Regions from separate parts of the Stenotrophomonas sp. T8 genome, predicted to be linked through region 1. Evidence: riboswitches for the same ligand, from Rfam matches in the RefSeq annotation. Region 1 holds a riboswitch; the other holds the start of a gene.

The links. Region 1 has a riboswitch for thiamine pyrophosphate ahead of thiC (phosphomethylpyrimidine synthase ThiC). Riboswitches for the same ligand answer to the same signal wherever they lie in the genome.
Region 2: another riboswitch for thiamine pyrophosphate. It lies ahead of ACSDHM_RS19700 (TonB-dependent receptor); the one in region 1 lies ahead of thiC (phosphomethylpyrimidine synthase ThiC).

The regions. Positions count from the first base shown of each region.
Region 1 covers NZ_CP195329.1:3,259,748-3,275,399, reverse strand. The annotation lists gene ilvC (ketol-acid reductoisomerase) at 1-135, opposite strand, end outside; gene ggt (gamma-glutamyltransferase) at 807-2,525, shown strand; gene ACSDHM_RS15195 (BCCT family transporter) at 3,084-4,661, opposite strand; TPP riboswitch at 4,885-4,986, shown strand; gene thiC (phosphomethylpyrimidine synthase ThiC) at 5,069-6,913, shown strand; gene ACSDHM_RS15185 (ion channel) at 7,050-7,721, shown strand; gene ACSDHM_RS15180 (winged helix-turn-helix domain-containing protein) at 7,981-10,299, shown strand; gene ACSDHM_RS15175 (helix-turn-helix transcriptional regulator) at 10,415-11,314, shown strand; gene ACSDHM_RS15170 (TonB-dependent receptor) at 11,364-14,210, shown strand; gene ACSDHM_RS15165 (hypothetical protein) at 14,380-14,589, shown strand; gene ACSDHM_RS15160 (HDOD domain-containing protein) at 14,649-15,652, opposite strand, start outside.
Region 2 covers NZ_CP195329.1:4,263,830-4,279,481, reverse strand. The annotation lists gene ACSDHM_RS19735 (electron transfer flavoprotein-ubiquinone oxidoreductase) at 1-858, shown strand, start outside; gene ACSDHM_RS19730 (c-type cytochrome) at 924-1,325, shown strand; gene ACSDHM_RS19725 (ATP-binding protein) at 1,319-4,918, opposite strand; gene ACSDHM_RS19720 (response regulator transcription factor) at 4,994-5,632, shown strand; gene ACSDHM_RS19715 (hypothetical protein) at 5,629-5,919, shown strand; gene ACSDHM_RS19710 (glycine zipper 2TM domain-containing protein) at 6,099-6,506, shown strand; gene ACSDHM_RS19705 (phosphotransferase enzyme family protein) at 6,635-7,759, shown strand; TPP riboswitch at 7,858-7,953, shown strand; gene ACSDHM_RS19700 (TonB-dependent receptor) at 8,024-10,213, shown strand; gene pnuC (nicotinamide riboside transporter PnuC) at 10,222-10,794, shown strand; gene ACSDHM_RS19690 (hypothetical protein) at 10,891-11,307, opposite strand; gene ACSDHM_RS19685 (Dyp-type peroxidase) at 11,394-12,368, opposite strand; gene ACSDHM_RS19680 (OmpO family porin) at 12,633-13,208, opposite strand; gene ACSDHM_RS19675 (DUF2268 domain-containing putative Zn-dependent protease) at 13,370-14,359, shown strand; gene ACSDHM_RS19670 (hypothetical protein) at 14,578-14,850, shown strand; gene ACSDHM_RS19665 (hypothetical protein) at 15,007-15,652, shown strand, end outside.

The sequences.
Region 1 (15,652 bases):
TTCGGTCGGGCCGCCCGGACGCAGGCCTACCACCACGTCGAAGCCGGATTCGCGCAGGTTCAGTGCGTGGGCGCGGCCCTGGCTGCCGTAGCCGACGACGGCGATCTTGGTCTGGGGCAGGTCGTTGGTGCTCATGGGGGAGGTTCCTTGCGGTGGGAAGAAAAAAGAACGGCCGGTCGTCGAGGTGACGTGCCGGCCGGTCAGGGGAAAGCGGTGGAGGGGGCGCCGCGCATCGCACAGGCACAGCCACCACGAGGCATGGTGCTGCAGGTCCGGGTTGTGCGATGAGCGTTGGTCATGGTGGTTGCGTCTGAAACCAGGTTCTGAAATGAAAAAACCCGCACCGGGGCGGGTGCGGGTTTTTGAAGAGTTCCGGTGTGTCTGTTGCTTACACGCTGGCTCGTCCCGCACCTGTGGGTTGGGTAATAAGTACGAGCACAAGAATCGAACGCAGCGAGGCGGCGCCGATGGCGGCGGCTTCAATGTGGGTTCGCGGTGGCGTGTTGTGATGCAACATGCGATCGAGAGAAACACAGGCGTTTTGGCGGTGTCAACCCTCACGACAGTTTTTTTATCGGTTTCCAGTGAGTCCAGCTAAATCGCTTGCGGCACAAGGATGGTTGCCGCTGAAAGTGTTTCAGTGAACCCGAATTCACTCTTTTCAGAGCGGTTTTTGCGCGGAATCCGGCGGCTTTCTGGCTTCCTCCGCATCTAACCCAGGATCAACGTCCATGACCTCTGCCCGATACCGTAGGAAGGTCGCAGCGGCGAAGATCAGGCGATCAGCCTTCCACCGGAACCCGACCGTGTCCCGACGCCTTGCCCGCTCCCTGCTCGCCGCCGCCGTGCTGGCTGCCGTGCCTGCACTGTCCATCGCCGCCGACCGCATCACCGGCCACACCTTCGCGACCCGTTCGGAGGTGATCGCCCCCCATGCGATGGCCGCCACCTCGCAGCCGCTGGCCACCCAGATCGCGCTGGACGTGATGAAGGGCGGTGGCTCGGCGGTGGATGCCGCCATCGCGGCCAACGCAGCGCTGGGCCTGATGGAGCCCACCGGCAACGGCATCGGCGGCGACCTGTTCGCCATCGTCTGGGACCCGAAGACGCAGAAGCTCTATGGCTACAACGGCTCGGGGCGCTCGCCGAAATCGCTCACCCTGGCCGAGTTCCAGCGCCGCGGCCTGAAGGACATCCCGGCCACCGGCCCGCTGCCGGTGTCTGTGCCCGGTGCGGTCGACGGCTGGTTCGCCCTGCACGATCGCTTCGGCCGCAAGCCGATGGCCGACAACCTGGCGCCGGCCATCCGTTACGCCCGCGAAGGGCACCCGGTGGCCGAGGTGATTGCCTACTACTGGGATCGCTCGGTGCCGAAGCTGTCGCAGTACCCGGGCTTCAAGGAGCAGTTCACGATCAACGGCCATGCTCCACGCAAGGGCGAGATGTGGAAGAACCCGAACCTGGCCAGCACCCTGCAGAAGATCGCCGACGGCGGGCGCGACGCCTTCTACAAGGGCGAGATCGCCCGCACCATCGGTGACTACTTCAAGGCCAACGGTGGCTACCTGAGCTACCAGGACATGGCCGAGCACCACGGTGAATGGGTCGAGCCGGTCAGCAGCAACTACCGTGGCTACGACGTCTGGGAGCTGCCACCCAACAGCCAGGGCATCGCTGCGCTTCAGATCCTCAACGTGCTGGAAGGCTACGATTTCTCGAAGATCCCGTTCGGCTCACCCGAGCACGTGCACCTGTTCGTCGAAGCGAAGAAGCTGGCCTTCGCCGACCGTGCGCGCTTCTACGCCGACATGGCATTCCAGCCGGCGCCGGTGCAGAAGCTGATCTCCAAGGAGTACGCCGCGCAGCGCCGGGCGCTGATCTCGATGGACAAGGCCTTGAAGGAAGTGCAGCCAGGCACACCGAAGCAGCTGGAGGAAGGCGACACGATCTACATGACCGTGGCCGACGCCGACGGCATGATGGTCTCGTTGATCCAGTCCAATTACCGCGGCATGGGCAGCGGCATGGCGCCGCCGGGGTTGGGCTTCATCCTGCAGGACCGCGGCGAGATGTTCGTGCTGCAGAAGAACCATCCCAACGGATACGCACCGGGCAAGCGCCCCTTCCAGACGATCATTCCGGGGTTCATCACCAAGGGTGGCAAGCCGTATGCCAGCTTCGGCGTGATGGGCGGTGCGATGCAACCGCAGGGCCATGCGCAGATCGTGATGAACCTGGTGGACTTCGGCATGAACCTGCAGGAAGCCGGTGACGCACCGCGCATCCAGCATGAAGGCTCGACCGAGCCGACCGGCCAGGCCACGGCGATGACCGACGGTGGTGAAGTGAATCTGGAAACCGGCTTCCCATATGAAACAGTGCGTGCGCTGATGCGCAAGGGGCATCGCATCGTGTTCGCAGATGGGCCGTATGGCGGTTACCAGGCGATCATGCGCGATCCCGAGACCGGGGTTTACTACGGGGCTTCGGAGAGCCGAAAGGATGGGCAGGCGGCGGGGTACTGAGGTTTACCGGCCACCGGGCTGAGCCCCCTCGCGGCTGAGCGCTGGAGCAGGTTCATGCGCTGGGGCGTGCGGGTGGGAGTGTCGGGGGACGCCGTAAATACGTCCTTGTAGGCTTAGCCGCGCCATCCATGGCGCGGATACCCCCGCCACTCCCACCCGCACGCCCCCCGAAAATTTCCGTGCGCGTCAGCCACGGAAGAGAAGGAAGAAGATCAAGAGCAAAGGCAACAGCAACAGCCGCGCGCTGTGGGTTGGGGTCGGATCCGTTTTCCGAAGGAAAACGGATCCGACCCCTTCTTGTTTTCCGATACACCTGATCCACGCATGGCGTGGATCTACTGCCGTCACTGGGAGATCGTCGGAGGCGGGGAGGGGGCAGATGGCGGGACCGTCCACGGCATGGATGCCGTGGCCGAGCCTACAGGGACGTACTTGCGGCGTGTCCCGCCATCTGCCCCCTCCCCGTCAAGCAAGCAGAAGCCCAGAGCCGCCTTGGCTTCTGCACTTGCACTTGCACTTGCTTGAAAAAGCGGTGCAGCCGCAGGCTGCAAAACACCCTCAATCCTGATCGTGCGCGCGTGCGGCCTCGGCCTGCGTCTCCTCCTGCGCCGCCATCTCGCGTGCGATCCACGCATCGATCATGTGCCGCTGGCGCTGCGCCTGCCGTCGCTCACGCGTGTACTCCTGGTCGAGCACGCGGTACAGCGACACCATCACCAGCACCATCAGCAGCGCGAATGGCAACGCCGCAATCGTGATCATGCCCTGCAGTGCATCCAGGCCACCGGCCAGCAGCAACGCCGCTGCGATCAACGCCACCGCGATGCCCCAGGCCAGCTTGCGCTTCAACGGAGGATCGCCTGCTTCGTCAGTGGACATGCTGGCCAGAACCAGTACCGCCGAGTCGGCCGAAGTTACGAAGAAGATCATCAGCAGTACCAGTGCGATGCACGACAGCAGCAACGGCAGCGGCATGCTGTCGAACAGCGTGAACAGCACCGTCTCGTAGCCATTGCCCAGCGCCTGCACCAGGTCGGCATGGCCGAAGATCTGTGCCCACAGCGCGGTGCCGCCGAACACCGCGAACCAGAAGAAGCCCAGCAGCGTCGGCGCGAGCACTACGCCAATCACGAACTCGCGCACGCTGCGGCCGCGCGAGATGCGTGCGATGAATGAGCCCACGAACGGTGCCCACGAGATCCACCAGGCCCAGTAGAAGATTGTCCAGTCCGCCACCCAGGTGCTGCCGGAGAACGGTGACATGCGCAGGCTCATTGTCACCAGCTGGTTGAGGTAGGAGCCCAGCGTGGTGGTGAATGTATCGAAGATGAAGCCGGTCGGCCCCAGCACGAGCAGGATGGCTGCCAGCAGGGCAGCCAACGCCAGGTTGAAATTGGACAGCCACTTCACACCCCGCTCCACGCCACTGGCGGTGGACGCCATATACAGCACGAAGGCGACGGCAATGATGGTCATCTGCACTGGGACGGTAGCCTGCACGCCGAACACGCGCTCGATGCCGGCGGCGATCTGGATGGTGCCGAAGCCCAGCGTCGTCGCGACACCGATCGCGGTGGCGACCACTGCAGCGATGTTGACCACCCGACCGATCCAGCCGCGATGGTGGCGGCCGATGATCGGCTGCAGCATGTCGCTGACCAGGCCACGGCCGTTGCGGTTGAACTGGAACCAGGCCATTGCCAGCCCGATCAGCGCGTAGATGGCCCACGGGTGCAGGCCCCAGTGGAAGAATGCATAGCGCATCGAGGCGCGTGCCGCGTCCAGGCTTTGCGGAGCAAGCCCTTCCGGTGGCTTGCTGAAGTGCGAAATGGGCTCGGCGGCGCCCCAGAACACCAGGCCGATGCCCATGCCGGCGGCGAACAGCATCGACATCCAGCTGGCCCGCGAGAACTCCGGCTCGGCGTCTTCGCCGCCGATGCGCAGGTTGCCGAAGCGACCGAAGGCCAGGTACATCAGGAATACCAGGGCCAGGAACACGACCAGCAGGTACAGCCAGCCGATGCCGCGGATGAGCTCGCCGAGGATGCTCTGCACCACGGTATTGAAGGGGCCGGGTGCAATACCGGCAAGCAGCACCAGCATCAGAACCAGTGCGATGGAAACACGAAACACCATGAAGGAGCTTCTCCGATCAAGGGATTGAGGGGAGCGAGCAGAGCTTGCAGCGAAGGGCCGGCGGTATACAGCGGAACCGGGCAGGGGCCGCAGGGGCGGCAAGGGAAGCACCGGTCGCAGCGACACGATGCGCGTGCACGTTACTGAACGGGACGTCATGATTCCGTTAACGAACGGCGATTGGGGGCAACTCCGGAGGCGGGCGGTCTATGCTCTAATGCACGCCAAGAAGCGGGGGTACCGCGGCCATGTGGCCACGGTTGAGACAGTCCCTTGGAACCTGATCCGGCTCATACCGGCGTAGGGAAGCTTTGCAATGCAGCCATTCCCGGACTCCGCCCAAGGACCGTCCGGGCGCGGTCGCAGTGCGCCGCCGCTTCGTCCCTGACCTTCCTGGACGATGCCCGATGAACGCACAGCTCTCCGCCCTGCAGCAACAGGCCCAGCAACTCTCCGAATCCGTGACCCGGCCCATTCCCGGCTCACGCAAGATCCACGTGCCCGGTTCGCGCCCGGATCTGCAGGTGCCGATGCGGGAGATCGCGTTGACCCGCACCCCGACGCTGTTCGGCGGCGAAGAGAATGCACCGGTCACGGTCTACGACACGTCCGGCCCCTACACCGATCCGGGCGTGCGTATCGATCTGTCCGCCGGCCTGCCGGCACTGCGTCGCGGCTGGGTGGAGGAACGTGGCGATACCGAGCAGCTCGAAGGCCTGAGTTCGTCGTTCGGGCGTGATCGCGAGCATGACCCGAAGCTTGATGCCGTGCGCTTCCCCGCGCGCAGCCTGCCGCGTCGTGCACGGGCAGGCGCGAACGTCACCCAGATGCACTACGCGCGCCGCGGCATCATCACCCCGGAAATGGAGTTCGTTGCCATCCGCGAGAACCAGCGGCTGGAAGCGATCCGCGATGCGGGCCTGCTGCAGCAGCATCCGGGCGAGGCGTTCGGCGCCTCGATCCAGAAGATCATCACCCCGGAGTTCGTGCGGGATGAAATCGCGCGCGGCCGCGCGGTGCTGCCCAACAACATCAACCATCCGGAAAGCGAGCCGATGATCATCGGCCGCAACTTCCTTACCAAGATCAACGCCAACATCGGCAACAGCGCCGTATCTTCCGGCATCGCCGAGGAAGTGGAAAAGCTGGTGTGGGCGATCCGTTGGGGCGGCGACACGGTGATGGATCTGTCCACCGGCAAGCACATCCATGAGACCCGTGAATGGATCATCCGCAACTCGCCGGTGGCCATTGGTACCGTGCCGATCTACCAGGCGCTGGAAAAGGTTGATGGCCGCGCCGAGGCACTGACCTGGGAAATCTTCCGCGACACCCTGATCGAGCAGGCCGAGCAGGGCGTGGACTACTTCACCATCCACGCCGGCGTACTGCTGCGCTACGTGCCGCTCACCGCCAAGCGGGTGACCGGCATCGTCAGCCGCGGGGGCTCGATCATGGCCAAGTGGTGCCTGGCGCATCACAAGGAGAATTTCCTCTACACGCATTTCGAAGAGATCTGCGAAATCATGAAGGCCTACGACGTGACCTTCTCGCTGGGCGATGGCCTGCGCCCGGGTTGCATCGCCGATGCCAACGACGCCGCGCAGTTCGGTGAGTTGGAAACGCTGGGCGAGCTGACGAAGATTGCCTGGAAGCACGACGTGCAGACCATGATCGAGGGCCCCGGCCACGTGCCGATGCAGCTGATCAAGGAGAACATGGACAAGCAGCTGCGTGAGTGCGGCGAGGCGCCGTTCTATACGCTGGGGCCGTTGACCACCGATATCGCACCGGGCTACGACCACATCACCAGCGCGATCGGCGCGGCGATGATCGGCTGGTTCGGCACGGCCATGCTCTGCTACGTGACGCCGAAGGAGCACCTCGGCCTGCCTAACCGCCAGGACGTGCGCGACGGCATCATGGCTTACCGTATTGCCGCGCACGCGGCCGACCTGGCCAAGGGCCACCCGGGTGCGCAGGTGCGTGACAACGCGCTGAGCAAGGCGCGTTTCGAGTTCCGCTGGGAGGACCAGTTCCATCTCGGGCTGGATCCGGAGAAGGCCAAGGAGTTCCATGACGAGACGCTGCCGAAGGATGCGCACAAGCTGGCCCACTTCTGCTCGATGTGCGGCCCGCACTTCTGTTCGATGAAGATCACCCAGGATGTGCGTGACTACGCCGAGGCCGGCATGAAGGAGAAGTCGGAGGAGTTCCGCGCGGCTGGCGCAGAGGTCTACCACCAGGGATGACGAGTAGCCGGGTGCCGGCCGCTGGCCGGCAGCCGGTTGTGCGGGGGCCGGGAAGCGTGCTGGCCAGCGGCCGGCACCACCGCTCATCGCGCCTCTCCCGGCTATGCTCCGCGCATCACCCTGGGGAAAGGACACCATGCCTGTTGCCATGACCACCCGTTGGCTGGCCATCGCCCGCCGTCATCCTTCGGCCTGGCTGCTGGGTGCCCAGTTGATCGCGGTGCTGCTGTACCCCGCGCTGGATGACACCGCTGCCGGCCGCGCGGCGCTGGGCATGTTCGGCATGGCGGTACTGGGCCTGGCGCTGTGGGTGGTGCAGCGCAGCCCGCTGGGCACCTGGCTGGCACTGGTGCTGGCCCTCCCGTCGGTGGTGTTCTCGCTGGCCGGTGCATTGCTCGACCGCAGCGCATTGCTGACCACCGCGCAGTTGCTGGAGAGCCTGCTGTACTTCTACACGGCCGGCGCGCTGATCGCCTACATGCTCCAGGACCACAAGGTCACCCGCGACGAACTGTTCGCCGCAGGCGCGACATTCACCTTGCTTGCATGGGCATTTGCGTTCGCATTCGCGGTATGCCAGCAGTGGTACCCGGGCAGCTTCCAGGGCACCGGCGGAGGCGCGCAGCGCAGTTGGATGGAGCTGCTTTATCTCAGCTTCAGCTTGCTGTCTGGCGTCGGCTTGAGTGACGTCGTGCCGTTGCATCCACAGGCACGCGCACTGGTCATGCTGGAGCAGTTTTCCGGCGTGATGTACGTGGCTTTGGTGGTTTCGCGGCTGGTCGGATTGACCATGTTGCGGCGCATGTGAAAATGAACGCCAGATAAAAATTTCGCGCCCGAAAGGGCGCGAATGATGTCGCAAATTATGTGAATGCGTCGGCGAGAGAGAGCCTGATGTCGACCACGCGATAGGCGAGGTAACTTGCATAGGCTAGTATTCGCGCGCTCGATTGTTTTTGCGGTATGCGCCGATGCTTTGTGCGGAGTCTGGCTTTTCGCTGTTCCCAGGACGGGGCGGTATCGAAGGCAAACACTGCCCGGGACCTGTCTCTACTGTGTAGCAGAAAATGAACAGCAGCGAAATCCAGCCCCCGGTATCCGATCGGATACGGATAGGAGAGTGCACCGTCACTCTGTCCTCGCGCGAAGTCGAGGTCGTCGGTGCGCGTCGCCCGCGCCGGCTGACGCCGAAGGCGCTGGGCGTGCTGCGCGTGCTGCTGCGGCAGCCGGGCCGCGTTGTCACCCGCGACGAGTTGTTCGCCGAGGTATGGCCGGACACGCTGCCGACCAACGATGTGCTGACCCAGGCCGTCACCCAGCTGCGCAAGGCGTTCAGCAACGACGACGACAACGGCCAGGCCTACATCGAAACCATCGCCAAGACAGGCTATCGGCTTCTGGTCCCGGTGCAGGTGCTGGACGATGCCGAGCCCGTGGCCGCAGGCGTCCGCGACGACGAAGGCATGACCGCGCAGCCGGTGACCACTGCTGCGTTGCCTGCGCATCCACAGGCAGCGCGCCGCCGCTGGCGCCATATCCGTCGGCGCGTGCTGCTGGCGCTGGGCGTGTTGATGCTGGCCACGCTGCTGGTGTTGACCACGCTGCTGCTGCGCCGTGCACCGGCCGGCAGTTCGCCGGTGGAGGCTGCCGTGGAGAACGGTACGCGGGTGATCGGCAGCCCGCAGCGGCCGTATCGGTTGATCACCGCGACCAGCGGCTTTGAAACCTATCCCACGCTGTCACCGGACGGTTCGCTGGTGGCCTATGAGGGCGCCAACGAGGATGGCAACGGCGGTGGCGCGATCAAGCTGCAGACCTCCGGCAACGCGCCGGCGCGCCAGTTGCTGGCGCCACCAGCCGGTGCCGTCGATCGCTTCCCGAACTGGTCGCCGGATGGCCGCGAAATCGCCTTCGCGCGATTCTCCGCCGACGGCGGGTGCCAGGTACTGATCGCCAGCGCCACCGGTGGCGCGCTGCGCCAGGCCACACGCTGCGATGGCACGGAGCTGCTCAGCTTCGACTGGACGCCGGATGGGCGTGGCCTGGTGTTCGGCAGCATGGTCGGTCGCTACGCGCACCGTGGCATCCGCGTGCTGGACCTGGCCAGTGGCCAGTGGCGCGCGCTGGCCTACAGCGTCGATCAGGATGACTTCGACTACGCACCGCGTTATTCGCCTGATGGGCAATGGCTGGTGTTCGTGCGCAACCCGCAGCTGGGTGATCTGTGGCGGGTGCCAGCCGCGGGCGGTACGCCCGAGCAGTTGACCGATGAAGCGGCAGAGCTGCGCGGCTGGGCCTGGCTGGACGATGGCCGAACCATCGTGTTCGGCCGCCGTGTCGATAGCGAGGCGCGGCTCTATTACCTGGACGTCGAGCGGCACACGTTGCGCGATGCCGGCCTGGATGATGCGCAGTGGCCAGCGGTGTCGCGACGCGGTGGCATGCTGGCGTTCGTCCACCGGCGCGCGCAGTTCGGCGTGTTCAAGGTGCCGATGCAGGGCAGCGGCACGCCCGAGCGCCTGTTCGCCTCCAGTGGCCGCGATGGGCAGCCGATGGCAGCGCCTGATGGCCGCCAGCTGGTCTTCACCTCCGATCGTTCCGGCAGCTTCGCCCTGTGGTGGGCGGACATGCAGCGACCGGATTCGCTGCGTCCCATCGAAGGGCTGCGGCCGGAGGCGCGGCAGGCGCCGGACTGGTCGGCCGACAGCCGGCAGTTGCTCGTGGTTGGCCGCGATGCGCATGGGCGCACGGTGCTCTATGAAATCGCGCCACGCGATGAACGCCTGCAACCCTTGCCGGTTCCGGCCGAACAGCCGTTGCAGGCACTGTATGGCGCCTCGCCGCAGCAGCTGTTTGTGGTCGAGCGCGATGCCGACCAGCGCACGCGGTTGAGCCTGTTCGATCGCAGCGTCCAGCCCTGGCGCCGCTTGGCCAGCATCGATGGGGTGTCGCAGGCGCGCTTTGACCGGAGCAGTGGCCGCGTGTTGTTCACCCGCTTGGCCGCCGGAGGCCTGTGGTCGGCGGATGCCGCGTTGTCCCCGGCCAGTGTGCAGCAGATCAGCGATGACCGGCCCAGCCGCTGGCGATACCGGGCCTGGACCGTGACCGGCAACAACGGCATCGGCTACCTCGGTACCTCGACCACGTGTGGCACCACCTTCGTGCGCATCCAGCCCGGCCGCGAGGAGGCGGAACGCTGCCTGGACGCAGAACGGCTCAGCGCCGGCAACGGGCTCAGTGCCAGCGCCGACGGAAAGGACCTGTTCGTGGCGATGGCGGTCAGCGATGGCGCTGACATCGGCGTGATGCGGTTGCCCGAACGCCCGCCTGCACTGTTCCCCGCATTCTCCAAGTTGTTGTTGTTCAAGGGAAATGGGCCTTCGTAATTTCTTCGTCGGGATCTCGTCGCGAATTCGTGGCGATCTCGTCGGACCTTCCTGACGCGGTGCCGCCTGATTTGGCAAAACGGAGTCCTGTACTAGGCAAATCCGTGGTGCCCCCATGCGTCAACTCTCGCTGGCCGATCGCGGCCAAACTGTTTCCCTGGACCGGTCGCTCGACGACGTCGCACCGACCTGCCTGGGCGTGGCCCGGCTGGGCAGCCTGCAGACCGCCGGCTCCAGCTTCACTGTCTGGATGCAGGTGCGTGGCAGCTCGTGGGTCGAGGCCAAGGAAGGGCGCTTCCGCCTGCGCCAGGGCGAGTGGATCGCCTTCGAGAAGGAATCGCGGCCGCTGGTGCAGGCCGGTCGCAACGGGTTGTGCGTCGGCCTGAACCTGAACATCGAAGCGCTTCGCGTGCTGACCGAGATGGCCGACTGCGGCCTGTATGCAGGTCGTGGCCGGATGAACCGTACTGATGCCCGCGTGGCGCTGCGCCTGTGGCGCGATGCGCTGGCCAGCGGCCAGCCGGCGCAGGCCCTGCGCCCGCTGCTGCTGCACCTCGCGGGCCTGCAGCGTGGCCTGGCCGACAACGTGCAGCGCTGCCCGGGCCGCTCGCGCAGCCGCAAGCGCCAGGTGTTCGGCCGCATGCAGCGCGCGCGCCTCTATCTGGAAGGCAACAGCCACCGGGTGGTGCGCATCGGCGAACTGGCCGAGCTGACCAACTTCTCCAGCTGGTACCTGTCCAAGACCTTCCAGAGCCTGTACGAGGAAAGCCCGCAGTCGCTTTCGGCACGACTGCGCCTCGAACGCGCCGCTGATCTGCTGCGCGACACCGACATGATGGTGGGCGAGGTCGCTGCCGCCAGCGGTTTCGACAACTGCTGCAGCTTCGCGCGTGCGTTCCGCGCCCGCTACGGCCAGTCCGCATCGCGCTTCAGGGAGAACGGCGGCTTGCTCCCGCCACAATCCGCAAAGTCTCCGGTTGGTTCGCGCAAATACAGCGCTGCAACGCAATCGTAACGTGCTGGGGTGTTTTAACACGCTGCTAACACGTACCTTGGAGAGATAGATGAACGTTCGTAATCCCGCAGTGCGGTTCGGCTTGCTGCCGGCCGGCATTGCGCTGGCGCTGGCGCCGGCCTTTGCTTCGGCGCAGGAAGCAAAGGGCACCACCGACCTGGACCGCATTTCGGTCACCGGCTCGCGCATCCGCGGCGCCTCGGTGGAAACCCAGCAGCCGATCCTGACGATGACCCGCGAATCCCTGGAAAAGCAGGGCTTCTCGAGCGTCGCCGACGTGCTGAACAACCTGACCTCGGCCGGCTCCCCGGCCATCTCGCGTTCGGAGTCGCTGGCTTCGGGCGAGAACGTGGGCGGCTACTACGTCGACATCCGCAACCTGGGCGCCCAGCGCACCCTGGTGCTGATGAACGGCAAGCGTCTGGGCGCAACCACTGCGGGCTACCAGGATCTGAGCCAGATCCCGATGTCGGCCGTTGAGCGCATCGAAATCCTGAAGGACGGCGCCTCGTCGATCTACGGCTCTGACGCCATCGCCGGCGTGGTCAACGTGATCACCCGCAAGAACTTCGACGGCGGCGAAGCCAACGTCTACGTCGGCCAGTACGGCAAGGGCGACGGCGACACCGAAACCTATTCGATGACCCTCGGTGCCCGCGGCGAACGCGGCAGCCTGACCCTGTCGGCCGAGTACTCGAAGCAGGATCCGGTGTGGGCCAAGGACCGCTGGTACAGCCGCGACGGCTCGCTGGGTCCGAACTCGACCTCGGCCACCTGGAGCCCGATCAGCCAGAACGGCAGCTGGTGCAACCCGACCCAGGTCAACTGCGGCGACTCCAAGCAGGCTGTCTGGAAGACCCTGAACGCCGGCGGCAACCCGAAGAACCCGAATGACTACCATGTCATTACGCCGGACGAATTCGCCAACTCCAACGAGCAGATGACCCTGCTGACCGGTGTGAAGCGCAAGTCGGTCTACATCAACGGCACGTACGACTTCACCGATTCGATCAGCCTGAACACCGACGTGCTCTACAACGAGCGCCAGACGTTCCAGCAGATCGCCGGCTACCCGTTCCAGTCCAACTCCTTCGGCACCCCGCTGGAGGGTTCGAGCGCCTTCAACCCGGTCGGCCAGGACGTCAGCTTCCGTCGCCGCCTGTGGGAAGTACCGCGTACCACTGACAGCCAGCTCAAGACCCTGCGCTTCGCTCCGACCCTGACCGGCTTCTTCGAGCTGGGCGGCAAGACCTTCGACTGGGACGTCGGCGCGCTGTGGAACCGCAACGAGTCGATCAAGAGCAACCGCGGCGACATGAGCCTGATCGCTGCAGGCCAGGCCCTGGGCCCGTCGTTCATCGATGCCGGCGGCGTTGCACGCTGCGGCACCTCGGCCAAGCCGATCCTGGGCGACTGCCGCCCGTGGAACCCGCTGCTGCCGTACGGCGTTGATGGCCAGGGTTCGCTGGCGAACCAGGAGCTGCAGGACTTCCTGTTCCCGACCTTCACCACCCGCGGCGTCACCAAGACCACCAGCTTCACCGCCAACCTGTCCGGTTCCATCGTGACCCTGCCGGCCGGCGACCTGGGCTTCGCGCTGGGTGTCGAGCACCGCAAGGAAGAAGGCAATTACGTGCCGGACGCCTTCGCGCAGTCGGGCCAGTCCACCGGCCTGGGCCAGAAGCCGACCCGCGGCCAGTACGATCTGAACGAGGTCTACCTCGAACTGAACGTGCCGCTGCTGGCCGACATGGCCTTCGCCAAGGAACTGACCCTGAACGTTGCCAGCCGTTACTCGGACTACAGCAACTTCGGTGGCACCACCAACAGCAAGTTCGGCCTGACCTGGCGTCCGCTGGATGAACTGCTGGTCCGCGGCACCTACGCCGAGGGCTTCCGCGCTCCGACCATCAGCGACCTGTACGGTGGCCTGAGCTCGAGCTTCGAGTCGTACATCGATCCGTGCGGCGTGAACGCCCCGGGCAGCGTTGCCGGCAATGCCGCGTGCACCGCCGCTGGCGCTCCGGCCAACTATGTGCAGCTGGGCCAGGGCAACCTGCCGTGCTCGACCCTGCCGTGCCAGTCGGGTGACCAGTTCGTCTCGGGTGCCAACCCGAACCTGAAGCCGGAAACCTCCAAGAGCACCACTTTCGGCCTGGTGTGGAGCCCGCGCTGGGTGCAGGGCCTGGACGTCTCGCTGGATTGGTACAAGTACGAAATCAGCGACATGATCATCGCTGACAGCGTCGACCGCATCCTGCGTGACTGCTACGTGCTGGGCAACTCCGAGCGTTGCTCGAGCGTGACCCGTGCGGCTGACGGCCACGTCAGTGCGATCACCTACGGCACCGCCAACCTCGGCAAGATGGAAACCGAAGGTTACGACCTGGGCATCAAGTACCGCCTGCCGGAACTGGCCATCGGTCAGTTCAGCATCGACTGGACCACCAGCTACACCGCCAAGTACGACGAGCAGGGCCAGAACAGCGCGGGTGACAACATCATGATCGGCCGCGTCGGCGAGCCGGGCCTGTTCCGCGTGCGTTCGAACCTGGGCGTCAACTGGCAGTACGGCGATTTCGGTGTGAACTACACCGCGCGCTACTACTCCGGCATGAAGGAAAGCTGCATCTCGCTGGCTGATGGCTGGTGCGATGCGCCGAACCACATGGCCAATGGCGAAACCGATCCGCTGCGTCACACCGGCTCCAACACCTTCCACGACCTGCAGGTCAGCTGGAAGGCACCGTGGGATGCGACGATCGCCCTGGGCGCGAACAATGTGTTCGACCACAAGGGTCCGCTGCAGTACTCGGCTCCGAACTCGGCGTTCGCCTACTACGGCGGCTTCGATGTGGGTCGCTTCCTGTACATGAAGTACACCCAGCGCTTCTGATCCATCGAAGTGCGGTAGCAACACGAGGAGGGCGGACCGCTAGGTCCGCCCTCTTTTTTGTAGGGGAATTCCGGAAACTGTTGGAAGGTGAGCGCAGTCACGGTCCCGTCGTGTCGTAATCGACACAGTCAGGAGGTCCAATACCGGACGCTCGCATGTGGAGAGGGGTATGAAGAACACGTTGCTGCGCCAGGCATCGGCGGCTGCATTGATCTATGCAACGCTGGTGGGCGCGGTGTTCGCGCAGGGCCTCGGTGTCTGTGGTGGCGGGCTCTATTGCGAAGAGTTCCGCCAGCAGTGCCTGGCCAGTGGCAAGTCACCGGTCATCTGCGAGTCGCAGTACCGGCGTTGCGTGCAGGATGCCTGCGGTACCCGCTGACATGGAAAGGGCGCACCGTGCGGGTGCGCCCTCTGTCGTCCGGACATCATCCAGCACGCTCAGGCGTCGCTGGGCACCAGTCCCATCAGTGCATTGGCGTGCTCGCGCCATTGCGGAAGTTTGTTCAGCACGCCTGCACGCTGCAGGTAGTCCTCGTCCACTGGATCGCCATTGACCAGCGCCAGGGCCACGTGCACCGCGCCGGTCACCCAGAAGCTGCGGGTGTTGGCGCGCTGCGGCTGCAGGTGGAAGGCCACCGCTTCGATGATCGGCATCGGCAGGCCCCACAGGCCCAGCAGGTAGGCGCCGGCCTCGGCATGGCCTGGGCGGGTATCGCCGGCCAGCGCGGGCTCGCTGCGCTCGTTGCGCACGCCGGGCAGCAGCAGGCCGATGTCGGCCAGCAGTGCGGCGGTCGCCCCCAGTTCGGCGCTGGACTCGGGCAGCAGGCGTGCGGCCAGCCGGGAGGCGAGCAGGGCGCGCTGCTGCAGTGAGTTGCGCTCGGCAGCCGACAGCGTCGGCGCGGAGAACACTTCGCTGGCCAGCACCAGGTCACGCAGCGTGGCCAGGCCCAGCCGGGTGACCGCAGTGCGCAGGTCGGCAATGGTGCGGCCCTGGCTGAAGAAAGCCGAGTTCGACAGCTGCAGCACCTTGGCCGCGATGGCCGGATCGGCGGCGACCAGCTTGGCCACATCGGCACTGTCGGTATCGTCGTCATGTTCCAGGGCCTGGGTCAGGCTCAGGTACAGGTGCGGTGGCGATGGCAGTTTCTCGATACGGCCGATGGCATCGCGCAGGCGCGGGCTGTCCAGCACTTCGCGCAGTTCTTCCAGGCTGGTCAATGCCTCCAGCAGCACTTCCGGCGCCAGCGGCAGCGGCAGGAAGCGGTGGGCGACACCGATCAGGCGCGCCGGCGGCGGGCGGTTGCCATGGTGTGCATCGACCAGCGCGATGCGGATGGTTTCCGGGCGCAGTGTCCGGATCTGGCCCAGCAGCGTGGTGGCATTGAGATCGGGCAACTGCGGGCAGACGATCACCGCGTCCACGCCCTGCGTGGCCACCGCGG
Region 2 (15,652 bases), 1.0 Mb from region 1:
GACTACAGGAACCCGTGGCTGAGCCCGTTCGAGGAGTTCCAGCGTTTCAAGACCCATCCCTCCATCCGCAAGCACCTGGAGGGCGGCACCCGCATCGGTTACGGCGCCCGTGCGATCACCGCCGGCGGCCTGCTGTCGCTGCCGAAGACGGTGTTCCCCGGGGGGGCGCTGGTCGGCTGCGAGGCCGGCTACCTCAACGCCAGCCGCATCAAGGGCAGCCATGCCGCGATCAAGACCGGCATGCTGTGCGCCGACGCCGCGTTCGACGCGCTGGCCGCCGATCGCCAGCACGATGAACTGAGCGCCTACCCGAAGGCGTTCGAAGCCAGCTGGCTGTTCACCGAACTGCAGCAGGCCAAGAACTTCAAGCAGTGGTTCAAGAAGGGCCAGACCGTTGCCACGCTGATGACCGGCGTGGAGCAGTGGCTGCTGCCGAAGCTGGGCGTGCGCAACCCGCCGTGGACCCTGCACCGCACCCAGCCGGACCACGCCTGCCTGGAGCCGGCGTCGCAGCACACCCGCATCGCCTACCCCAAGCCCGATGGCGTGCTGACCTTCGATCGTCTCAGCTCGGTGTTCCTGAGCAGCACCAACCACGACGAGAACCAGCCCAGCCACCTGACGCTGAAGGATCCGAGCATTCCGGTGAAGGTGAATCTGGCCGAGTACGCCGGTCCCGAAGCCCGTTACTGCCCGGCCGGCGTGTACGAGTTCGTCGGCGACGCCGACAACGCGCGCCTGCAGATCAACGCGCAGAACTGCGTGCACTGCAAGACCTGCGACATCAAGGACCCGACCCAGAACATCGTCTGGGTGACCCCGCAGGGCGGCGGCGGCCCGAACTACTCGGGCATGTGATCGCCCCGGGCTGCGACCACGTGTCGCAGCCCGGCCGCTCCACCGCACCGCTATCCTGCCCGCCCATGCGTGCCTCCCGCCTGCTCACCACCGTTGCCGTGGCCCTGCTTGCCACGGCCTGCCAGCGCCCGCCTGCGGCGCCGGCCACGCCTGAACAGGCCCGGCAGCAGGCCATGCAGCGCGCGTTCGAACTGTGCGCAGGCTGCCACACCGTGCAGCCTGGCGGCATCCACCGCTTCGGCCCCAACCTGCACGGCGTGATCGGCCGTCGCGCCGGCAGCCTGCCCGATTACGGCTATTCCGACGGCATGCGTCGCGCCGACATCACCTGGAGCGCGCAGACCCTGGACGCGTTCCTGCAGTCGCCCACCCACGTGGTGCCCGGCACGCGCATGTACAACGCCTTTCCCAGCGCCGAACGCCGCGCGCTGGTGATCGCCTACCTGCAACAGCAGTCGGCTCAGTGACCCAATCGCTGCAGCTGGTGCTGCAGGCGCTCCACGAACGCCGTTACAGCGGCGAACACCGGTGCCGGATCGGCCTCGGTCGCATCCTGCAGGCGCTCGACCAGCGCGTTGGCCTGCCCGGCCAGTGCGCTTGCCCCGATCGCCCCCAGACCGCCCGCCTGGCGATGCAGGTGGAGCGCCGCAGTCTCGCGGTCACCGGCCCGCACGGCGCGCTGCACCGCCGCCAGATCACTTTCACTGGCCTGCAGCAGGCTGTCGCGCAGCTGCTCGGCCACGGCGCGCGAGCCATAGCGCTGCTGCAGGGTGGCCAGATCAGGCAGCACTTCAGCGTCGTCGGCGACAGTCTCCTGCACGGGCGCATCGAACGACTGACCCTGTGCCTGCGGCAGCCAGCGCAGCAGCGCGGTGCGCAGCGTGGCCAGCGACAGCGGCTTGGCCAGCACCTCGTCCATGCCGGCCTCGCGGCAGCGGCGCGCATCGTCGTCCAGCACGCTGGCGGTCAGCGCCAGCACCGTCAGCCGCGGCTGGCCGGTACGGCCCTCGCGCTCGCGCAGCAGGCGGGTGAAACCGAAGCCGTCGAGTACCGGCATGCGGCAGTCGGTAATGACCAGATCGAAGGCCTCCGATGACAAGCGGTCCAGTGCCTGCTGGCCATCGCCCAGCAGCACATGGGGTACGCCCAGCTGCTGCAGCCGCCACGCCATCATCGCCTGGTTGGTCGGGTGATCCTCGATCACCAGCACGCGTGCCTCGCGCAGCGCCGGCGGCAGCAGCGCCGCCTGCTCCTGCTCCGCAACCAGCGCTTCAACGTCACCCCTGCCTGCCTCCACCAGCGCCAGCCGCACCTCGGCGCGGGTGCCCTCGCCCAGCGTGCTGTGCAACTCCAGCTCGCCGCCCATCATCTGCACCAGGCGCTGGCAGATGCTCAGGCCGAGGCCGGTACCACCATGGTCGCGCTGGATGTAGGCACCGGCCTGGGTGAACGGCGCAAACAGGTGCCGCAGCTGTTCCGGTGCGATCCCGGTGCCGGTGTCGGTGACGCTCAGGCACAGCGGCTGGCTGCCGTCTTCGGCGGTCGGGCCCAGTACCTCCAGCTGCAGCCGCACTTCGCCGCGTGCAGTGAACTTGATGGCATTGCTGAGCAGGTTGAACACGATCTGGCGCAGGCGCACGCCATCCACTTCGTGCGCTGCCGCCAGCTGAGGGTCGATCTGCACGTGCAGCTCCAGCCCGCGTGCACTGGCCTGCGCCGACATCAACCGGCACACGCTTTCCAGCAGGGGCCGCAGCGGTTGCGGCACCGGCTCCAGGCGCAGTGCACCCGCTTCCAGCCGCGAGTAATCGAGGATGTCGTCGAGGATCTGCCGCAGCATCTGCGCCGAATCCTCGATCACGCCGAGGATGCGCTGCTGCTCGCTGTCCAGCGGTGAGTGCGCCAGCACCTCCAGCATGCCCAGCACGCCGCTCATCGGCGTACGGATCTCGTGGCTCATCGTGGCCAGGAAACGCGATTTGGCCTCAGCGGCCTGCTCGGCGTCCGCCTTCGCCGCCGCCAGTGCATCGGCCTGCATCCGGGCTTCGCTTACATCCACCCAGTACCCGCTCCAGATCACCGCGCCTTCTTCGGCGGCGTAGGGATGGGCCTGGCTGCGCACCCAGCGCACGCCTTCCCCGTCGCTGCGCAGGCGGAACTCCAGGATCAACGGCGCGAACTGGTGCGCGGCCTGCTCGATGGAATGCAGGATGCGCGCGCGGTCCTCCTGCTCGACGCGTTCCAGCAACACCCTCGCATCCTGTTCGGCCTGCTGCCGGGTGATGCCGAACAACGCAGGCAGGTCGCCGGCGATGAACGGGAAGCTCAGCGTGCCATCGGCATCGCGGCGGGCCTGGTAGACCACCGCCGGCAGGTTGTCGGTCACCTCGGCCAGGCGCTGCTCCAGCTGGCGGCGTCCTGCCACCTCACGGCGCAGCCGCCAATGGCCCACGCCATGCACCAGCAGTGCGGTCAGCAGCACCATCAGCACGGGCACGCCCCACCGCAGCAGATTGCTCCAGTCGACCCCATTGCGGTACTCCACCGCCAGCCAGGCGCTGCGCAGCGCCTCGCGCTTGCGTGGGGTCATCTGCAGCAGCAGGCGATCGAAGGTCGTGGCCAGGGCCGCATGGCGGCGATCCACTGCCAGCGCCAGCTGGTCGTTGAAACCGGCCGGAGCCGCGACCTGCATCCGCCCCGGGAAACGGCTGCGCAGCAGGTGATCGACCACGGCAAGGTTGCCGACATAGGCATCGGCTTCACCCTCAAGCAGGCGCTGCAGCGCCTGCTCGGCACTCCGCGCAGCAATGATCCGGGCCTGCGGCGCCTGTTGCTGCACATAGCCACGCACGCGCTCCGGGTCGGACAGCAGCACGCGCTTGCCCTGCAAGTCGGCCAGGCCCAGCAGCGACTCGCCATCGCTCCTGACCACAATCACGTTCGGCACGCTGATGAAGGGCTGGCTGAACACCCAGTCCGGGCCCAGGTAGCGCGAATCAACGGGTATGCCCATCACCGCCTGCAGTTCACCGCGGCGGGCCTTCTCACGCACCTCGTACCAGTCGTGGCTGTTCTCGACCTTCAGGTTGGCACCGGCCTGCATCAGGCGCTGCAGGTACTCGCTGGCCAGGCCACTGGGCCGGCCATCCTCGCCGGTGAACGACAGGGGCGCGGCATTCGGCGCGAAACCGATCATCAGCGGCTGCTCCAGCACACGCTTCTCGGCCTGGCTCAGCGCCAGCTGCGCCGATGCCGACCAGTGCGGCGGTGACAACCAGCGTTGTGCGAGGGCATCGCGCTGGGCCTGGCTGGTCGCGGCCAGCGCCAGGTCCAGGGCTTCGGCCAGGGGTTGCTTGCTGTTGGGAATGCCGAAGTGCAACCGTTCAGGGGGCAGGTCGCTTGGCCGCAACAGCGCCACGCCCTGCAGGCGCCGGCTGGCAATCAGCTCGGTGGCGACGAAGGCATTGCCGATGTAGACGTCCGCTTTGTCGTCTCTGACCATCTGCAATGCGCTCAACGTGTCGTTTGCGACAAGCTGGCGGGCACGCGGGAATCGGGCGCGCACCTGCGGACCGGTCAGGAAGTCCTGTTCGATCACCACCCTCAGCCCATCCAGATCCGGCATGTCGGAGGCACGCAGGTCATCGGGCCGGCCCACCAGTGCGAGCGGCGCCTCACTGTAGGCGGCGGTATAGACCATGCAGCGGGTGCGGTCAGCACTGAGGCCGACATTCATCACCACGTCGATCTCGCCACGACATGCCGCATCCAGCACGGATGTCCAGTCCGGATAGCGGCGCGCCTCGACCTTCACACCGAGCTGGCGAGCAAGATGCGACAGGTAGTCCGGTCCCAGCCCGACCTGCTCGCCATCACGGAGGGACTCGAAGGGCGGCCAGCCGCTGTCATACTGCCCGACAACGATGGTCGGATGCGCCACCAGGTATTCGCGCTGCAACGGGCTGAGCGGCAGCAGGCCAGGGGCCGGCTGTGCCTGGGCCACGGGCAGCGCCAGCACCGCCAGCAGCAGGAGCAGCCCGCGAACAGCCCACCTACGCATCTGCGTCGATCTCCTAGAATCCTGCCAGGGACCGCGATGGTCGCGGTCCGGCGTGCCCGATGGCCATACTAGAGCATGAGCTTGCGCATCATCATCGCAGACGATCACCCCGTGGTCCGTATCGGTACCCGCGCCGTCATCGAGTCGAGCGGCGTCGGCCGCGTGGTCGGCGAGGCCGACAGCGCGCAGGCGCTGATGACCCTGCTCGCCAGCCAGCCCTGTGACCTGCTGGTCACCGACTACTCCATGCCGGGCAGCCCGCAGGCCGACGGCTTCGCCATGATCGGCATGATCCGCCGCCGCCATCCCGACCTGCCCGTGCTGATGCTCAGCGTCTCCAGCAACCTGGCGATCCTGCGCATGGTGCTCGACAGCGGCGTGCTCGGCCTGGTCGACAAGAGTTCGTCGATGGACGAACTGCCACAGGCCATCCAGTCGGTCTACCGCGGCCAGCCCTACATCAGCCGCAGCCTGCGCGAACGGGTGGAGGCGGCCGGCAGCTGGCGCATGCGCGAGGGCGACGGCAAGCCGCTGTCCCCGCGCGAGGTGGAGGTGCTGCGCTTGCTCGGCACGGGCATGACGGTCAAGGAGATTTCGCTGCTGCTGCACAAGAGCGTCAGCACCATCAGCCGGCAGAAGGGCGATGCGATGCTCAAGCTGGGGCTGAAGGGCGATGCCGAATTGTTCGACTATCTGCGTGACGGGAAAATATGAGACGCGATTCACATAATCGCACCGGCAACAATGCGAGGTCGAAGGAATCGACCGGCGCATGTCCGGCCGCCAGCCGCGTCACCGTGGAGGCGCGGGCCGCCAGCGGGCAGAGCCTGGCGCTTCGCAGCGGTGCGGTACAGAGCGCGCCTGACGTGCTGCAGCCGCAGCAGGAGACCCCGCAGGAGCAGGCGCGGCAGGCCCAGAAAGCGATGGGCGTCGGACATGCCAACGCCTTGGCAGAGAAGGGAGGGGCCACCTCCGCGGCCCTTTTCCTTTCCGCCAGCTGAGCGGCCGCAGCCGCTTTCAGCCTTGCTTCATGCCGCCTGCCGCTAGATGAATGCGCAAGCCGCTCGGTGCACCAGGCAATGTTCCGGCAATGTTGGAACGCCAGCGTGGACATCACGGCAGCCGGGGCGCCCCGCGCCCTCCCTGCCCAGCGTGGCATGCACCTCACAGGAGAACGAACATGCTCAGTACTTCCACACTCAGCTTCCGTGGTCTGGCGATGGCCCTGGCACTGGTTGCCGGTGTCGCCGTGGCCAGCGATGCCAGCGCGATGTCGAGGAAGGACAAGCGCACCCTGGTCGGCGCCGTGGTCGGTGGCGTGGCCGGCAACCTGCTCTCCAACGGCGACCCTGCGGCCACCGTCGGCGGTGCCGTGGCCGGTGGCGCAATCGGCAATCTGACCACCTCCGACCGCCGCGACCGTCGCTATTACGACAATCGCTACTACGACAACCGCTACGACCGCCGATACGATCGTGGCTACTACCGCAGCGGCTACTACAACCGTGGCGACGACCGCCGCTGGCAGCGCGAGCGTTACTACGACAACCGCTACTACCACGACCGCGGTCGCCATCGCGGCTGGTAAGCGGCACGGTGGCGTTACCCTGCCGATGGCAGGGACGGGCGGGTCGATGACCCGCCCGTTTGCGTTGGCCGCGCGCATGGCGTTGAATGCGCAGCCTTGGATGTGACTTTCCCCTCTCGGGCTGCGGCATGACGTCTTCCTCCCACCGCGTGCAGGGCCTCAACAACGACGAGGTCGCTGCCGACTGGCCACCGATCAGCGCGGCGGACATCGCGTGGTTGCGGCAGTGCTATCCGCAGCTGCACAGCGGCAGCCAACCGCGCTGGCACAGCCCGCGGCCGTTGTCGGCTGCCGCCATCGTCGATGGCACGCGCGGCGCGGTGTTCATCAAGCGCCATCACCACAGCGTGCGCAACGCGGCCTGCCTGGAAGAAGAACACCGCTTCATCGCCCATCTCGACGCTGCTGGCGTGCCGGTGGCACAGGTGCTGGCAGCGACCGATGGTCACACCGCGGTCGAACACGGCGAATGGACGTTTGAACTGCACGACGTCGGCGTAGGCGACGACCTGTACCGCGACGCGGTGTCGTGGTCGCTGCTGACCGACGTCGCGCAGGCCCGTGAAGCCGGACGCATGCTGGCCCAGCTGCACCGTGCTGCCGACGGCTACCGCGCGCCCCAGCGCAGCACCCATCTGCTGGTCGCGCGCGATGATCTGATCCGCGCCGACGATCCGGTGGCGGCAATCAAGGCAGGGCTGCACGAGCGCCCCGGCCTGGCCCGCTATCTCGAGCGCATTCCGTGGGAAGCGCAGCTGCAGCACGACGTGCTGCCGTGGCACACGGGCCTGGCCGAGCGCCTGCGCGACGAACCACGGCTGTGGGCGCACAACGACTGGCATGTCTCCAACCTGCTGTGGCGCGACGGGCAGGTCAGCACCGTGCTGGATTTCGGCCTGGCCTCGCCCACCAGCGCACTGTTCGACCTGGCCACCGCCATCGAGCGCAACGCCGTGGCATGGCTGGAGCTGGCGCGCGGCATGGAGGCCGTGCGCGTCGATATCGCGCTGGCGTTGCTCGATGGCTACCGCGAGGTGCTGCCGTTGTCGGCGGCACGCGTGCACCTGCTGGCCGACCTGCTGCCGATGGTGCATTTCGACTTCGCACTGTCCGAAGTGGAGTATTTCGAGGGCGTCACCGGCTCGACCGCCAATGCCGACGTGGCGTGGCAGCCCTTCATGCTTGGCCATCCGGCGTGGTTCCATGCCGCCCCGGGGCAGGCACTGCTGCAGGCCCTGCACGCCGCCGCGTGATCCGGTTGACGCAGCGTTGGAGTCAGATCCCTTTCCGCAGGAAAGGGATCTGACCCTGGGTGGCGCTCGCAAATCCGTACCATTTGTAGTGAAATGGTCACCTGAAGCGGGGGTGCCTGGATCTGCCAGGCTGAGAGAGTCCCTTGGAACCTGATCCGGTTTGCACCGGCGTAGGGAGCTTTGAGCCGCAGCCACACCCCCGTCATGGGTCAGTGCACCTGCGCGCCGTCGCTTCGTCTCCCTTGTTGTCCGAAGACGAACCGAATGAACCGCTGCCTGCGCCCCACCCTGCTCTCCCTCGCCCTCTGCGCTGCGCTGCCGCTGCACGCCAGCGAGGCCGAGGCATCCCCTGATGCGGCTGCCACCGGCGCCGAGCGCTCGCCGACCGAACTGGCGGCGGTGCGCGTGCAGGCCGGCAAGCCGAAGGCCGATACCTCGCGCGTGAACGCCTTCGGTGGCGGTTCTTGGAAGGACACGCCGGCTTCGGTGAACGTGCTCGAGCGCGACTATCTCGACCGCCGCCAGCTACGTTCGCTGTCCGAGCTGGCCAGCAATGATGCCTCGCTGGGTGATGCCTACGCGCCGGTGGGCTACTACCAGAACATCGCCATCCGCGGCTTCGCCCTGGACGCCGCCACCGGCTACCGCTTCAACGGCCTGTCCATCGCCGGCGAACAGCGCCTGGCGCTGGAGAACGTGCAGTCGGTGGAGATCCTCAAGGGTGAAGCCGGCCTGGCGGCAGGGGTGATGGCGCCGGGCGGCATCATCAACTACATCGGCAAGCGCCCGGCCGAAGTGCGCACCGCCACGCTCGGCACCGATTCGGAAGGCTCGCGCTACGTCGCCATCGATGTCGGCCACTGGATCACCCCGCGCTTCGGCCTGCGCCTGAATGCCGCATGGGATTCCAGCAATTCCTACGTCGAGCATGCCGATGGCCGCCGCAACTTCTACTCGCTGGCCGCCGACTGGCTGATCGGCGAGCGCGGCAAGCTGGAAGTGGATGCCAACTACCAGACCAGCGCGCAGCGCTCGGTGTCCGGCTACCAGCTGCTGGGCGCGCGTGACCTGCCGCGCGGTGTCGACCGCGAGCATCTGCTCGGCTACCAGCCGTGGCAGCGCCCGGTGGATATCGCCAGCACCAACATCACCGCGCTGCACACCTACGACTTCAATGAGGCCTGGCAGTCGCGCGTCTCGGTCGGCCACAGCCGCTCGGTGATCGACGACAACGTCGCCTTCGCCTACGGCTGCTACTACGCCGCGCAATGTGCCGATGGCAGCGTGCCGGGCAACTACTTCGCGCCCAACGGCGACTATGACATCTACGACTACCGCAGCCCGGACGACACCCGCCAGAACCAGCAGGCCCGTGCCGAACTGCGTGGCCGCTTCGAGACCGGCAGCATCGGCCACCAGCTGACCGTCGGTGCCGACTACTTCCGCCGCACCGTGGACAGGCGCCCGAGCGTCAACGAGTACGTCGGCACCAGCAACATCCACGAGGCACCGGTGCCGGTGTTCGCGCCGTCGCCGAAGATGCCGGGCCCCTCCGCACGGCGCCTGGACAGTCGCCAGACCGCGTTCTTCGCGCTGGACCGGATCAGCTTCGGTGACGACTGGCAGTGGCTGGCCGGTGGCCGCTTCGTCCGCCTGGACGAGCGCGCCTACGACAAGCGCGGCATCCCGCAGCGGCACAGCCGCCTGTCGCGCTTCCTGCCACAGACTGCGGTGGTGTGGAAAGCCACCGACCAGCTCAACGCCTACGCCAGTTACGTGCGCGGCATTTCGCTGGGCCAGGAAGCGCCGTTCTGGACCAGCAACGCCGACACCTTCCTGCCGTCGGTACAGTCGCGCCAGCTGGAAGTGGGCGTGAAGTACGTGCCGGTCGAAGCGCTGACCCTGGGTGCGGCGGTGTTCCGCATTTCGCAGCCGTACCAGTACGCCAAGCCCGACAACAGCGATGTGGGTTACACCTTCGTCGAGGAAGGCACGCAGACCCACACCGGCCTGGAGCTGACCGCCAACGGCCAGCTGACCGATGCACTGCAGATCGTGGCCAGCGCCAGCGTGCTGCAGGCGCGCGCGCGCGATACCGGCACGCCCACCTATGAAGGCCATCAGCTGGTGAACGTGCCGAAGGTGCGTGCCAGCGTGCACGTGGCCTATGCACTGCCGTTCGTGCAGGGCCTGGATGTCACTGGCGGCTGGCGCTATGCGGGTGCCAACGTGGCGCGCGCCGACGGCGCCGTGCGCGCGCCGGACTACTCGGTGTTCGATGCCGGCCTGCGTTTCCAGCACCGGCTGCACGAGCGTGCGGTGACCTGGAACCTGTCGGTGGACAACGTGTTCAACCGCTTCTACTGGCGTGACACCGGCAGCAGCGGCGGTGACTACTACCTGTTCCCCGGCGCACCGCGACAGGCGCGCCTGTCGGTGACGTTCGCGCTGTGAACGGCGTCGTGCTCGAGTGGACCGCCGCGCTGTGCAGCGTGCTCGGCGTCTGGCTGATGGCACGGCGCCGGTTGTCTGCATGGCCGGTGGGCCTGCTGTCGGTCACGCTTTATGGCCTGGTGTTCGCCGAGGCCAAGCTGTACTCGGACACGCTGCTGCAGGTCGCCTTCGGTGGCTTCCTGGTCTACGGCTGGCTCAACTGGCGCCAGCACGCCGCCGATGAGGGCAGCATCCGCATCGTGCCACTGGCGCGAGGCAAGCTGCTGCGCGACCTGGCCTTCGGCCTGTGCGGTGGCGTGGCGCTGGGTGCGGCCATGCACACCTTCACCGATGCCGCGCTGCCGTGGCTGGACGCGATGCTGACCGCACTGAGCCTGGTCGGCCAGTGGTGGCAGGCACGCCGCCATGTGGCCTGCTGGTGGGTGTGGATCGCGGTGGACGTGGTCTATGTGGGTGCGTACCTGTTCAAGTCGCTGCATGTGACTGCCGCGCTGTACGTGTTCTTCCTCGGCCTGGCCGTGTTCGGCCTGCGCGCATGGAGCGCGGCCGCGCGCGAACCGCAGGTGGCGCCGGTTCGTTGATGCGGATGGCCGGGCTGTGCGCTGGCCATCCACAGTAGAGCCACGCCATGCGTGGCTGAAGGGTCACCGGTAGGCCCATCCACGCATGGCGTGGATCTACCGGTCAAGCACCAGACCCAATCGCAGCGGTTGGCGCATGTCGGCCGGCGGAGCCGCCTGCAACGGCGCGGCCTGCAACGTCACGCGCAGGTCCGCATCCACCTCGCGGTCACCCAGGCTGTCGAACTCCAGCTTCGAGATGCGGCCGTCCGCCGCAATCCACAGGCTCACCGGCAGCGGCGTGGGTGTATCCGGGTGTGCACGCAGCCACTCCACCACGCGCTGCGCCTGCGGGTCCTGTTCCTGCTGCAGGCGCTGCTGCAGCTGGCCACCCACGGCGGCGGCGTAGGCCATCCAGTGCGCAGGGGCTTCGTGTGCGGACGCCGCGGCACTCCCCAGTGCCAGTGTGCCGAACACCGCAGCCAGACGCCGCCACCAGCGGCGGATGCCGGTCCTGTTCCCTGCCATGGCCATCGCCTGCCTCCTGCGCTCCCATCCAGCGCGCCATGGTCGGCGCCATAGATGACAGGCAGATGGCGGGCCGTGATGGCCCGGCGCGATCACTCGCCCAGGTCGGCCAGCACCTTGCGCGAGGGCGCGAAGAAGGTCACGCCGGTGGTGGCGGTGGAGAAGTCGAGGATGCGGTCGTGCAGCGGCGCAGGATTGCCGATGAACATGCGCTCGAGCATCTTCTCGATCACCCACAGGCGGCGCGTGTAGCCGATGAAGTAGGTGCCGTACTCGCCGCGCCCCGGGTTGGCGAACGGCATGTTGTCGCGCAGGATTTCGTGCTCGCCGTCGGCGTCTTCGATGGTGCACAGCGTCTTGTGCGATTTCTGCGCATCGGCCGGCGCATCATCCAGCTCGATGTTGTCGTGCTTGGTGCGGCCGATGATCGCCTCCTGCGCCTCGGTCTTCTGCGCGCGCCAGGCATCGAGGTTGTGCAGGTACTTCTGCACCACCACGTAGCTGCCGCCGGCATGCTCCGGGTCTTCATCGCCAACAATGGTGGCTTCCGGCAGCGACAGTCCTTCCGGGTTGGCGGTGCCGTCGACGAAGTCCAGCAGATCGCGGCCATCGAAGTAGCGGAAGCCGGCCACGTCATCGACCGCTTCCACCGCATCACCGAAGGCCATCAGCAGGTTGCGCTCGAACGCCACGATCAGGTCCATGGTACGTGCGCGGATGTGGTACAGCAGGTCACCGGGCGTGGCCACAGCGGTGTGGGTCGCGCCCTTGATCTCGCGGAACGGCTTCAGCTCGCGTGGCGGCGTGGAGCCCACCAGCGGCTGCCACACGCGATGGCCGATGGCCACGTTGCAGGTGAAGGTGCGCTCGATCTCGCGGATGGCGGTGTTCTTGATCAGGTCATCGGTGCTGGCCAGCACCTCGCGTGCCTTGGCGATCGACGCCTCGTCATCCTTCACCTTCAGCACCAGAAACGCCGCCGAATGGGTAAGCGGTGCGGTGATCTGCTGCGGCTCGTTGTCGAGCGTGTGGTTGAGGGCGGTGATCGGTGCGGGCTGGGAATTCACGGCAGTTCCTGCTGGCTTGAGGCGGGTGCATCGTCAATGGCGACGTGCCGGGATCATAGCGGAACCGCCTGACCGGCGACGGAGCGTTTCTCGTTCCGTCCTGCGAGCAGCACCGTGCATTCCCGCGCTACATGGAACTGCTGCGGCCCTGCACTCTCCGGACGCACACAAAAGAAGAAGCCCGGCGCGAGGCCGGGCTTCGGTTGGCGTGTGGGAGAGAGAGAGTCACACGCCAGCACAACACGCTCCAACGACGGGCGCTTGTTACCAGGTGAAGCGCGGGCCCACGAACCACTCGCGGTCGCCGGCCTTGGCCAGCTTCACTTCGCCACTCAGGCCCCAGTTCTGGTTGAACTTGGCGGTGGCGCCGACGCGGCCGTAGAACTCGCCGTCCGGGTTGATGCCGTGCTTCTTGGTGTAGTCCTCGTAGCCGGCCATCACGTAGCCTTCCACGTACGGGTTGAACGCGGTGCGCACGCCGACTTCGGTGGAGTAGCCGTTGAAGTCCAGGCCGTGCTTCATGTCGAACTTCTGGTACGCGACACGGGCCACCAGGTCGGTGTTCGGTGCGATGCCGTAGTTGTAGCCGGCACCGATGCGCCACTGGTCGACGTCATTCTTGAACGTGTCGGTCTCCTGCGCGCTGTAGTCGCCGAAGATGTGGAAGTTCGGGTGCACCGCCACGGAACCCTTCACCTTCCAGCCATCGGCGTCGCCGCCCTTGGCATCGGTGTTCACGTAGCCGCCTTCAACGTAGTTGTACGACAGGCCATCGGTTGCCGATGCAGCGAACGGCAGGGCAGCCAGAAGGCCCAGGGCGAGCAGCGAATTCTTGTTCATCGGGACACACCTTTAATTATTTTGGTTTCGTCGGCCGCCTCCCGGGAGGGGGAGAGAGAGGAGGCGGTCGACAGGTGTGAATTATCCGTTAGGGGGTCTAATCGACCCTGAATATTGAACTGACTGGTGTATAAATAAGGCTGGCGTTCAGGGAACTCCTCATGCCGCACGCATCAGTCGCGTCACTGCTGTTTCCGCTTCATGCCCGGCGCACAGTGCGGGCTTTGCTGCTCTTCGCCCTGCCGATGATGCTGCAGGTAGCCAACGCAGCCGACCGTACCCGCCCTTCCGGGCGCATCGTGATTCAGACCGACGATGTCACGCGCTTCTTCAGCGTGCTGGATGCAAGCGGAGGGAAGCCGAATGCCGACGATCTGCAGCGCGGCTATCTGCATGCGGGTACGGATGCACTACGCAGCTTCACTGACAGCCGTATCGGCTCGATGGATCGTCTTGCAGATGCGATCCAGCGCAGACCTGCGCTGTTTGCCAAAGCCCGTACCTGTGCGACGGCACTGCCGGAGATCCGCGAGCGGGTTGCCAAGGCACTCGATCGGTTGGGCACGCTGTTTCCCTCCGCACGTTTTCCGCCGGTCACCGTGCTGGTGGGTCGGGGAAACAGCGGCGGTGTCACCACGCCCGACGGCGTGGTGATCGGACTGGAGGCACTGTGCCACGCCGACTGGATGCAGCCCGACATCGGCGATCGATTCGTGCACCTGATCGCCCATGAGTACGTGCACGTGCAGCAGCCCGGTGCGAGCGTCGATGTCGCGCAGCCCACCCTGCTCTATCAGACGTTGCTTGAAGGCGGCGCCGAGTACGTGGGCGAACTGATCTCGGGGCAACCGGCCAACGCGCATCTGCGTCGTTGGACGCAGGGCCGCGAATGCGCCCTGGAACGCCAGTTCGCCCGGGACAGCGCTGGTACTGATCTGTCGCAATGGCTCTACAACGGAGCGGGCGACGAAACGCGCCGCGGCGATCTTGGCTACTGGATCGGCTACCGCATTGCCGCTGACTACGTTGCCCGCGCCGATGACAAAGCTGGTGCCGTCGCCACGCTGCTTACGGTGCGTCCGGAAAGTGCGCCGGCGTTGTTCGCCGCAAGTGAATGGCGCCCGGCGTGTGGGCCAGTGGAAAACGGGTAGGAATGAAGCCGTCTTCAGGCTGATGAATTGGGCGATTCGAGCAACCGCAAGGCCATCGCCTCTGTGCACATCAGCTCGCCTGATCTCACTCGTTAAGCTTTGCTGATGAACATATTTCACAACCCTTCCACGTCTTCCAACTTCAGCTGAAAGCGCTTGTCAGCGTGGGGAACAAACGCCGCTATATTCCAGCTTCCCCAGACGAAGGAGGGAGTGCAATGAACCTGAACCCGCAACACATGAAGACGGCCCGCGCACTTGCTGTAGCGCTCATCGCCACCGTGAGCCTTGGCGCTTGTGCCACCTACAAGGACGAGTTCGCAACCATCAACTCGCGCCTCGATCAGCTCGATGTAAAGGTGCAGGGCGCTGCACAGAGTGCCGAGTCCGCCAACCAGTCGGCACAGCAGGCCAACCAGCGCCTGGACCAGATCGAAGGCCGCGTGCAGCAGCTTGAAAGGGCACCCGTCGGACGCAAGCCGCGCGGCTGATCGCTCCCTCACCGTTTGAATTGATCCACCTCTGTATCGGGAACCAGTGGCCCTCGCCGGCCACTGGCCTCCTTCCACCAGGATTGCATTGCCAGGAGCCTTCCCATTCGTACCTCCTCCTCCCCTGCACGCCGCGCCTTCCATGCCGCTCTGGCCATGGCACTGGCCGTTGCATGCAGCGGCGTAGCCAACGCCAGGGACAAGGACGCACCCGCAGCACCGGCGGCCGCCGTTGATGAACTTCCGCCCGACCAGAGCGTCTCCGAAACAGTGATCGAGCTGGCCGGCTGGGTGGTCGCCAGCAAGGACAATCAGGGTTATCCGTTCGCGATCATGGACAAGGCCGCCGCGCAGGTCCTGGTCTTCGGCGGCGACGGCAAGCTGCGCGGCGCCGCGCCGGCGCTGTTCGGTTCGGCCATCGGCGATCATTCCGCACCCGGCGTCGCCAAGCTTGCCCTGAGCGCGATTCCCGGCCACGACCGCACCACGCCTGCGGGCCGCTTCATCGGCGCCTATGGCCCCTCCGACGATGCCGGGCGCGTGCTGTGGGTGGACTATGATTCCGCCGTGTCGATGCATCCGCTGCCGCCGGGCACCCCGAAGGAAAAGCGCGCCGAACGACTGGCGACGCCGACGCCGGACGACAACCGCGTCACCCACGGGTGCATCAACGTCTCGCCGGCGTTCTACGAGCAGATCGTGCACTCCACGTTCGAGAAGGGCGGCGTGTTCTACATCCTGCCGGACAAGGATTCGATCGCGAAGACCTTCCCGGCGTTCGCGCAGAGCCGTGGCGATGCAA